Regions from separate parts of the Staphylococcus ratti genome, predicted to be linked through region 1. Evidence: predicted binding sites of a transcription regulator. Region 1 holds the regulator's gene; each other region holds the start of a gene.
What was found. The regulator Rex, encoded in region 1, represses fermentation and respiration genes when NADH is low (regulators of the CRP and FNR family bind a similar motif). The targets are predictions, from matches to a motif close to TTGTGAAATATTTCACAA.
Positions count from the first base shown of each region.

Region 2: LN051_RS04700 (L-lactate dehydrogenase) is a predicted target of Rex. The motif match lies at 1,156-1,173, and genes of this name have one in related genera.
Region 3: qoxA (cytochrome aa3 quinol oxidase subunit II) is a predicted target of Rex. The motif match lies at 1,555-1,572, and genes of this name have one in related genera.

Region 1 is NZ_CP086654.1:769,311-772,603, reverse strand. Features, by position in the region: gene LN051_RS03570 (YeeE/YedE family protein) at 1-948, opposite strand, end outside; gene LN051_RS03565 (redox-sensing transcriptional repressor Rex) at 1,173-1,820, opposite strand; gene LN051_RS03560 (ABC-F family ATP-binding cassette domain-containing protein) at 2,104-3,293, shown strand, end outside.
Region 2 is NZ_CP086654.1:958,931-962,223, forward strand. Features, by position in the region: gene LN051_RS04690 (hypothetical protein) at 1-92, shown strand, start outside; gene LN051_RS04695 (alpha/beta fold hydrolase) at 270-1,097, shown strand; gene LN051_RS04700 (L-lactate dehydrogenase) at 1,219-2,175, shown strand; gene LN051_RS04705 (transcriptional regulator, SarA/Rot family) at 2,317-2,727, shown strand.
Region 3 is NZ_CP086654.1:1,642,740-1,646,032, forward strand. Features, by position in the region: gene LN051_RS07890 (globin domain-containing protein) at 1-721, opposite strand, end outside; gene LN051_RS07895 (immunoglobulin-like domain-containing protein) at 922-1,260, shown strand; gene qoxA (cytochrome aa3 quinol oxidase subunit II) at 1,739-2,830, shown strand; gene qoxB (cytochrome aa3 quinol oxidase subunit I) at 2,833-3,293, shown strand, end outside.

The DNA of each region.
Region 1 (3,293 bases):
CAGAGCAGCTGTAGCAACTAAGCCGTTGCCAATCGAACAGCCTCCAGCCACTGCAGCTCCAAATCCCATACATGCACCGCCAATAGTGCTATTGCGAAGCGTCTTTTTGTCTGGTAAACGCCACGCGAATTCTCTCGATCCTCGAGCAGCAATATAGGAACCGAAGAAAATACCAATAACAAGGAAGACACCCCAATCTACAACACTTACATCCCCTGTCGTTAAAAATACGACAATATTAGATGATGGTGTTGTAATACCAAGTCCCCCATCTCGACCAGTAGATACTGACATCGGCCACGCAAGCAATGCGATTAAGCCAACAGCAACTGCAGCTGCAAACGGATGGAAACGTTTTTCGAATAAAAAGTGACGTACACCTGTATAGCGTTGCTTTAATTTAGGAACTGCAATTTTCGGTTTAGGTTTGCGCAATGTTTTTATGACTAAAACTGTTGTTACAGTTAACAACACAATTAAGAACACCCAACTCGGAACTCCTGTAGATTGTGCCATGTCGGCATTTGCCACAGTTTTGCTGTTTAGTCCTTCCATTAAAGGCGCTAAAACTCCCTTTTTTGTAATGGCAGCAAAAAGCCCATACATAATAAGGGCAATCCAGCTCCCAATCAACCCTTCACCTGCTCTATAGTATGTGCCAGTGGCGCAACCACCAGCTAATATAATTCCTATGCCAAATATAAATGAACCTATCATTGTGCCAATGATAGGAAAAGTCCCATTATCAATGGTAATAAGCCCCATCATATTTAAAACGAAAATCCCAATAGCTTGGATTGCTATTGCGATAAGCAAAGCATAAAACATTTTATTATTTTTTTGTACATACATATCACGGAAACCGCCCGTCAAACAAAAACGTGTCCGTTGCATGACAAATCCTAGTAAAAGCCCTACGATAAGACCACTAAATATCGTCCATACCATAACATTCTCTCCTATTCCGATTATTATGATAAGAATTATAGCAAAAACAGCTGAATTATCAAGAGCAAATGTTATTTAATTTTGTATCATCCTACTTTTCGATAGTGAAATTTGAAAGAAACTAGAAAAAAACTTACATTCATCATACATAAAAGCTCTGAGATACCAGTCATGGCATTCAGAGCTTTCTTATCCAAACCTATTTTAAATTTTAATCTCTTAATTTATGTGTTTGATTTACCGTAGTTTTTCATAAAGAATAATAACGATTGAAGTTCGACACCTAAATCAATTTGGTGTACTTGAACATCATTAGGAACGTGTACAGGTGAAGCTGTGAAGTTTAAAATTCCTTTGACCCCCGCTTCTACAAGTTGATCCGTAACATTTTGTGCGACTTTGACTGGCGTCGCAATAATAATCACTTCTAGCGCTTGTTCTTGAATGACTTGACGCATTTCATCTATTGATTTTACCGTAACTTCTCCAATTTGCTGACCAATCACTTCTGGATCGATGTCAAATGCTTCTGTAATCGTCATATCCTCATGAATCGAAAAGTTATACGAAATTAAAGCTTTTCCTAAGTGTCCGACCCCTACTAAACCTATTTTTATAATATCAGCATCACTAAGTTCAGATTTAAAAAACTCTAATAAGCTATCGATATTGTAACCATAACCTTTTTTACCTAATTCGCCAAAGTAAGAAAAATCTCGACGAATCGTCGCAGAATCAATACTTAAACCTTCACTGATTTCTTTTGAGTTCACTCGTGACGCCCCTTTAGCTTTAAGGCCATTCACAAATCGATAGTAAAGTGGTAATCGTTTTAGTGTTGCGCGCGGTATTTTATTTATTTCTCTAGTCATTTCCAATCCTCCATATTCTAGACACCTAATAAAGTGTATCACTTCAAGTCAATTAGGTCATGGAAACCTATTTTCATATTACAATTAGGTCATGGATGCTAGGCTACTTAATGAAGTTATGCTAATTATAATACCATTTTGACTTAATCTATTGTTTTGTTATAAATTTCACCAACTTTTATTCCATAATAATTATACCTGAATTCGTCATTTAAAGGAACTTAATCTATTTGATGCCCCTCTACTTTATTGTACAATAAAATAGAATGAAAGGAGTCTGAACATGATATTAATGCAACTAAGTCAAATCTCAAAATCATTTGATGGTGAGGAGATTTTTGATCATGTCAATTTCGAAATACAAACGGGAGAACGTATTGGCATTGTAGGTCGAAATGGAGCTGGAAAATCAACCTTAATGAAGATTATTGCGGGGGTTGAGGGCTATGATAGCGGTCATATTTCAAAAGTTAAAGGTCTAAAATTAGGCTATTTAACGCAACAAATGACACTAGATACAGATAACACAGTTTTTGAAGAAATGGCTAAACCTTTCAAAGAAGTTGAGGCAATTGCACAAAGGATGCAACAAGAAACAGATTGGTTAAGTCAACATGCTGACCACTATGAGACTTTAGAATATCAAAAGCATTTAAATAACTATGAATCGTTATCTAATCAGTTTGAACAAATGGAAGGCTATCAATATGAAAGTAAAATAAAAACAGTACTTAACGGCTTGAATTTTACTGAAGCAGACTATGATAGAGCCATTAATGATTTCAGTGGTGGCCAAAAAACACGCTTATCACTTGCACAAATGCTATTAAGCGAGCCTGATTTACTTCTCTTAGATGAACCTACAAACCACCTTGATATGGAAACGACAGAATGGCTTGAAGATTATTTGAAGTTTTTTAGTGGCGCAATTATTATTATTTCTCACGATCGCTACTTCCTAGATAAAATTGTTACTCAAGTGTATGATGTTGCGCTAGGTGAAGTAAAACATTATAAAGGGAACTATGCCAAATATGTTCAACTTCGTGATCAATATTATGAAAAACGTATGGCTGAATATGAACGTCAACAAAGTGAAATGAAACGCCTTGAAACTTTTGTAGAAAAAAATATTACTCGTGCATCAACGAGTGGTATGGCTAAAAGCCGACGTAAAATATTAGAAAAAATGGAACGTATTGAAAAGCCAATGTTAGATGCTAAAAGTGCTAATATTCAATTTGATTTCGAGCGTAATACTGGTAATGATGTCATGCATGTTCAAAATTTAGAAATTGGTTATACTACACCAATTACGCAACCGATTTCATTAGAAATTTCAAAAGGTGACCGCATCGGCGTTATCGGACCGAACGGTATCGGGAAGTCTACATTTATAAAAACGTTAGCTATGCAACTACCTGCCTTATCAGGCCATATTAGCCATGGTTCTAATTTAAAAGTAGGTTATTA
Region 2 (3,293 bases), 190 kb from region 1:
TTGCGAAATTTTTCCCAACCTTCTATGAAATTTTACTCGTAGTATTAATTTCTCGAGTGCCGATGATACGCAAAAAGTTTCATCTCGCTTAATCGTCATGATGTAAAACAAAAGAATACGAAACATAAATGATGATTTATCATTTTAATGCATGTTTGAAAACTGAGTCTTTTAATTTCAAACGTGCGTTTTTTATATTTGTTAGCGCATTGCGCCTAGAATTGATAAGATAAAATAAAGGATTTCAGATATAGGAAGGAACATGCAATATGTGGAAATGGGAAACAGAAACTGAAGCAAAAGGTGTTATTGTCATTATACATAACATGTTAGAACATACTGGACGTTACGCCTATGTGATTACGCATTTACGCAGAAATGGTTACCATGTCATCATGGGTGATTTGCCAGGACAAGGTCAAAGTTCGAGAACTAAAAAAGGACATTTTGAAAGCTTTGATGTGTATCAAGAACGCGTCTTGGAATGGATGCAGATTGCTGAGGAATATCATTTACCGACATTTATTATTGGTGTGGGCTTAGGCGGTCTCATTGCTGTAAATCTTTTAGAAAAAGTTGATTTATCTATCGAAGGTTTAGTGCTTTTATCACCATTGTTTGCTTTTCATGCTTCAACACAAGCACGTAAGCATGCTTTGACTTCACATGTCGGGGATGTTTCAAAAAGTGCGAAATTTGAACTAGGTATAGACATAGAAAAGTTAACATCTTATCCTGAAGTGCAAGAAGAGACGATGAATGACGCCCTAATGCTAAAAAAAGTAAGCTATCATTGGTATAAACAAGTGGCACAATCTATGAAAAAAACCATGGAACATATCGATAAAATGAAAACGTATCCTATGTGTGTGATGTATGGTACTGAAGATACAGTTTCGGACGTGCAAATGACGCAACAATTTATACATCGTCGCATGGGACAAGAATTATATTACAAGTCGTGGACTGGTTTAGTTCATGAAATTCATAATGAGCCTGAGCGTGAAGCCGTGATGCGGTATGTTTTAAGTTTTTTAAACAATCGCATCTATACTGCAGGTTTTGTAGTTGAAGATCAAGAAACGATAGATAAGTAGATGTAGTAAAATACTACACTAAATATTGCAAAACAAGTGAAAGCATGATAAATTAATAATGTGAAAAAAATCACAATATAAACAAAAATTTTAAGTACTTCATCGATAGGAGCGGTTCAGTATGACAAAGAAAAGTAATAAAGTAGTATTAGTTGGTAATGGTGCTGTAGGTGCGAGTTATGCATTTACAATGGTCAGTCAAGGGATAGCAGATGAGTTAGCTATCATTGATATCAATGAAGATAAAGTACTTGGTGATGTGTTAGATTTAAACCATGGTGCACCTTACGCAATGTCTCCTGTAAAAGTAAAGGCAGGTAAGTACGAAGAATGTGGCGACGCTGACTTAATTGTTATTTGTGCAGGCGCACCTCAAAAAGTAGGGGAAACGCGTCTGGATTTAGTTGAGAAGAATGCCAAAATTTATAAAGACATTATTACTTCAATTATGGATAGTGGTTTTGATGGTATCTTCTTGATTGCAGCGAACCCTGTAGATATTCTCACATATGTAACGTTAAAATATTCAGGTTTACCTAAACATAAAGTTATTGGTTCAGGTACGATTTTAGATACAGCACGTTTTAAACATTTATTAAGTGAAGCATTTGATGTAGCACCGAATAGTGTTCATGCTAGCATTATTGGGGAGCATGGAGATTCAGAAGTGCCAGTATGGTCAAGCGCTACTGTTGCGGGTGTTTCACTATATGATGCATTAAAAAATAATCCAGAAAAAAGTCACTTAATTGAAGATATTTACGTACAAACACGTGATGCAGCATACGAAATTATTAAAGCCAAAGGTGCAACTTACTACGGAGTTGCAATGGGATTGATGCATATTTCTAAAGCAATCTTACGCAATCAAAATGTAGTATTAACCGTTTCAAGTTATTTAGAAGGTGAATATGGACACGAAGGTGTTTATACAGGAGTACCAACTGTTGTTAACGGCGAAGGAGCGGTTCGTGTTATTGAAACGCCACTTAATGAAGAAGAAACAGAAAAATTTGCAAAATCTGTTAAAGTTTTAAAAGATATGCAAGATTCAATTGATTACTTATTTGAAAAATAATTCCCGATACTAATTGTTAAATTTTAGTGTTACATGCATTACTTGTTGAAAGAACTAAATGATTAAACTTCTAAAAAATAGGGTAATGATGTCATAATAATATAAAAGGATAACAGGTTAATCTATAATGGGGGCTTAATCATGTCAAACAAACCGAAATATGAAGTTAGTGATATCGTTCTTTTAGACAATTTACAAAAAGAAGTCGAATGTATTTTTGATGAAATTGAAAAACAGTATGGCCTGTCTAAAGAAGAATTTTTAATTCTATTGACGCTATGGGATAAAGGTTCGATGGCATTGAAAGAGATGGATCAATACGTTAAAGTTAAAGCATATAAACGTACGCGAACATTTAACAATTTAGTTGAAAAGAAATGGATTATAAAAGAAAGACCTTCAGACGATGAACGTACCGTCATCATTCATTTTAATGAGGACAAAGTACAAGATAAACAAGAATTGATTAATTTCACATGTACGCAAATAGAGGCGCGTCAAGAAAGCTTAAAACGTCAACTCGACTCTATTATTAATGGTTGTAAGTTATAACAGTGTAGTTTAAAAGATTAACAATTGATTTTCGTTTTATATTACTTAATATAAGAGCCAGGGCACTATGATGTCCTGGCTTGTTTTTGTGGTTCTTCATTTTTTATGGTGGGATGACATAAGTCATCCTGCTTTTTTGTAAGAAAATAGCGCAAATGCCTCAATAATTTTAAGTGACCAAAGAAAAAAGCAACCCCACTCTTCAATAGTGAAATTGCTTAAATAGATTGCGTACCGAGTCGAGACTCCCGAGGCATAGAGCCGAAACCGAAAATCCGGGAGAGATACAGAAATCACATAACATTGATTTCGTAGTATCTCCCCCGCAACTATGCCTAGGGGCTGGGACAACGAAATCAAATAGATTTCTGTCCCGCATTTAATGAGAGAATAACAGTTAAAAAGTCACAGTAGCTGTCTGGATTGAAACTTCGCTTACTAGCTCCTTTCAATCCTAGTCAGCCTTGTGGGGGTGGGACAACGAAATCAAATAGATTTCTGTCCCACTCCCAGTCATAGACTGCGTTGAAAAGGAACACCTGCTTACTTATGTTCGCATGTGTACT
Region 3 (3,293 bases), 870 kb from region 1:
AATCCCCTTCTTTAAATGCATCATGAAGCACTGTAGATACCTCACCTTCATGTCCGTCTTTCGCTTCACGACGCACACCAAAAGTGATGAAGTTCGTATCGCCATCTATAATCGAATAATGACGTTTTGCACGATACGGCAATGATTCACTTTCTATATCTACAGTGATATATTGACCAGGTACAAACTGACTTAAATCAATGTCATCTGATACAACAGTAAACGCTTTAATATTGTGCGTAATTTGCTCGATTTTTTCAATCTTGAATGGTTTAAATCCTTCCCAAGCCATCTGATCATAAATGTCTTTTTCAACCTTGATAAAAACATCAGCAATCTCTCCGTATGCTTTACCCCAAGTTTGAATAATTGGGTGATCCGCTTCAAGACCTACTACTTTTTGAATGGCTGCAAGTAAGTTTTCGCCTACAATAGGATAATGTTCTGGTTGTACATCTAATGCGCAATGTTTATATCCAATTTCTTTTACAATTGGTAAAATAGGTGTCAAATCCTCGATATTAACAGCCGCCGCTAATACGGATTGTGCTAATGCTGCAGATTGAAAGCCTTTCTTTTGGTTTGTTTGGTTAAACATATTACGTAATTCGGGATGTTGTTTGAACATTCTACCATAAAACTCCGATGTAATTTCCGTCCCTTTTTCTTTCAATACCGGAACGGTCTCTAAAATAATCCCTTTTTCTTCTTGCGTTAACATTACCATCACTCCTGTAACAATTTTCCCCTTTATTATTCATGCTTTTTCACTTTATTCCTATAGATATGCTCGTCTCTGTTTCACGATCGCCTCATAATGGCTTTACATCATCTTTAAACTTTTAGTACTAAAGATTGATTTTATTGTTGTGTGAAATAGGTATAATGTAATTGTATAGAAACAAATGGAGGCTAGAGCCAATGAATCAAAAATTACTACAATCTCTATCTGCATTAGGCGTTTCGGCCACTTTGGTCACTCCTAACTTGAATGCTGAAGCAACAACAAATCAAATTCCATCAATCAAAGGAATATCTAATACTAAAATTACTATCGGTGCGAACTACAATCCGCTTGAAGGTGTTAAAGCTTATGATAAAGAAGACGGTGACCTTACGGATAAAATAAAAGTTAAAGGTCATATTGATACGTCAAAAACAGGTACATATCATTTAGAATATAAAGTTGCTGATTCTGACGGTGCTATCGAAACAACCCAACGTATTATTGAAGTTGTTGACGCACCTTCCGTTGATTAAAATCGTAATTTATACACAATAAGCCACCCCCTAATTACTATTACAATATAGTAATATGCGTAGGCTTATGTGTGCTTTTTTACAATTTCGGAGTGTGTTCAAAGTCTATTCAATGACTAATTAACACACTCTCTTTCTTTTTCTATCTCTTATTGTATGTGATGATTCTCCTATAAATAAATCAGTAATTTCCCTACAACACAATACATAATCCCCCTTTTTTTAATATGAAAATATAATTTCAAAGTCTATTATAAATCGTGCGAGAGTAGCTTTTGGCGTAAATTTGAATAAAAGTAACACATTTCACAAAATGTACACATTATTTTTATAAAGGTGCTAACCCTTGTCAGTGTTAGAGTCACACGGCTTTCACTAAATTTATTTGGACAAATTTCTAAAAAGCCTCTTGTAAATATCACATATTATTTTAAAATTAATGTAAGTCCTACAATTGTAGTATTAGGAGGTCAAAAAAGTGTCAAAATTAAAGTCTATGCTTCTTGCATTCGGAACAATAATTTTGCTTGCGGGCTGTTCTGATGTAGAAGTTTTAAACGCAAAAGGGCCAATGGCAAGTGACCAAAGGTTTTTAATCATCTATTCGATTATCTTTATGGTTGCCATTGTTGCTGTCGTACTTATTTTATTTGCTATCTTCACTTTTAAATATCGTTACAACAAAACGAGTGAATCTGGCAAATTGCATCATAGTGTGTTACTTGAATCAATTTGGTTCATTATCCCTGTAATTATTTTAATTGCATTAATGATTCCAACTGTTAAGTCACTTTATGAGTATGAAGAACCACCAAAAGCTAAAGATGAACCTTTAGTGATTTACGCAGTCAGCGGTGGTTACAAATGGTTCTTCGCTTATCCAGATGAAAAAATTGAAACGGTTAACCACATCACAATTCCAACTAACCGTCCTGTCACTTTCAAGCTTCAAGCTATGGATACGATGACAAGTTTCTGGGTACCTCAACTCGGGGGTCAAAAATATGCCATGACAGGCATGACAATGAACTGGACTTACAAAGCTAGTGAAGAAGGTACGTACCGTGGCCGTAACTCTAACTTTAACGGGGAAGGCTTCTCACGTCACACATTTAACGTTCACGCAGTAAGTCAAGCTGAGTATGACAAATGGGTAAAAGAAGCAAAATCTAAAACAAAAATCGATCAAGATACATTCGATAAACTGCTTTTACCTATTACTCCAAACAAAGAATTAACATTCAGTGGAACGCACATGGCTTTCGTGGATCCGGCTGCTGATCCAGAATACATCTTCTACGCTTACAAACGTTTCAACTATTCACCAAAAGATCCAAACTTCTACGATGATAAAGAAGGCGTTTTAAGTAAACCGAATAAGCCAGCACGTAAACCACAAATCACAAATCCAAACTATGAACGTCACGGTATGAAAGCTGCTATTTTAGCGGATAATATGCCATATGATAATGCGTTCATTAAAGAAGAAGAACATAATATGGATGAAATGGAATCAATGCACAAAGGTGCAAAATCGGAATCAAACGATAAAAGTGGAGGTGGACATTAATGATGAACTTTCCATGGAATGAGCTTATTGTAAACGGGAACTGGATGATTACTATGGCTCAAATTGGAGCGCCATTCTTAGTCATTGGTGTAATCGCAGCCCTTACTTACTTTAAGCTTTGGGGATATTTATACAAGGAATGGTTCATGTCAGTCGACCACAAGAAAATTGGTTTAATGTACTTGATTTGTGCTGTTTTAATGTTTGTACGTGGAGGTATAGATGCTATCCTTTTACGTATTCAATTAACAGTACCAAATAATCCATTCTTAGAATCAAACCACTATAATGAAATTTTTACTACGCACGGTGTTATCATGATTATCTTCATGGCAATGCCACTTGTAATTGGTTTAATGAACATCATCATTCCACTACAAATCGGAGCGCGTGACGTAGCATTCCCTTTACTTAACAACATTAGTTTTTGGTTGTTCGTTGCTGGTATGTTACTATTCAATAT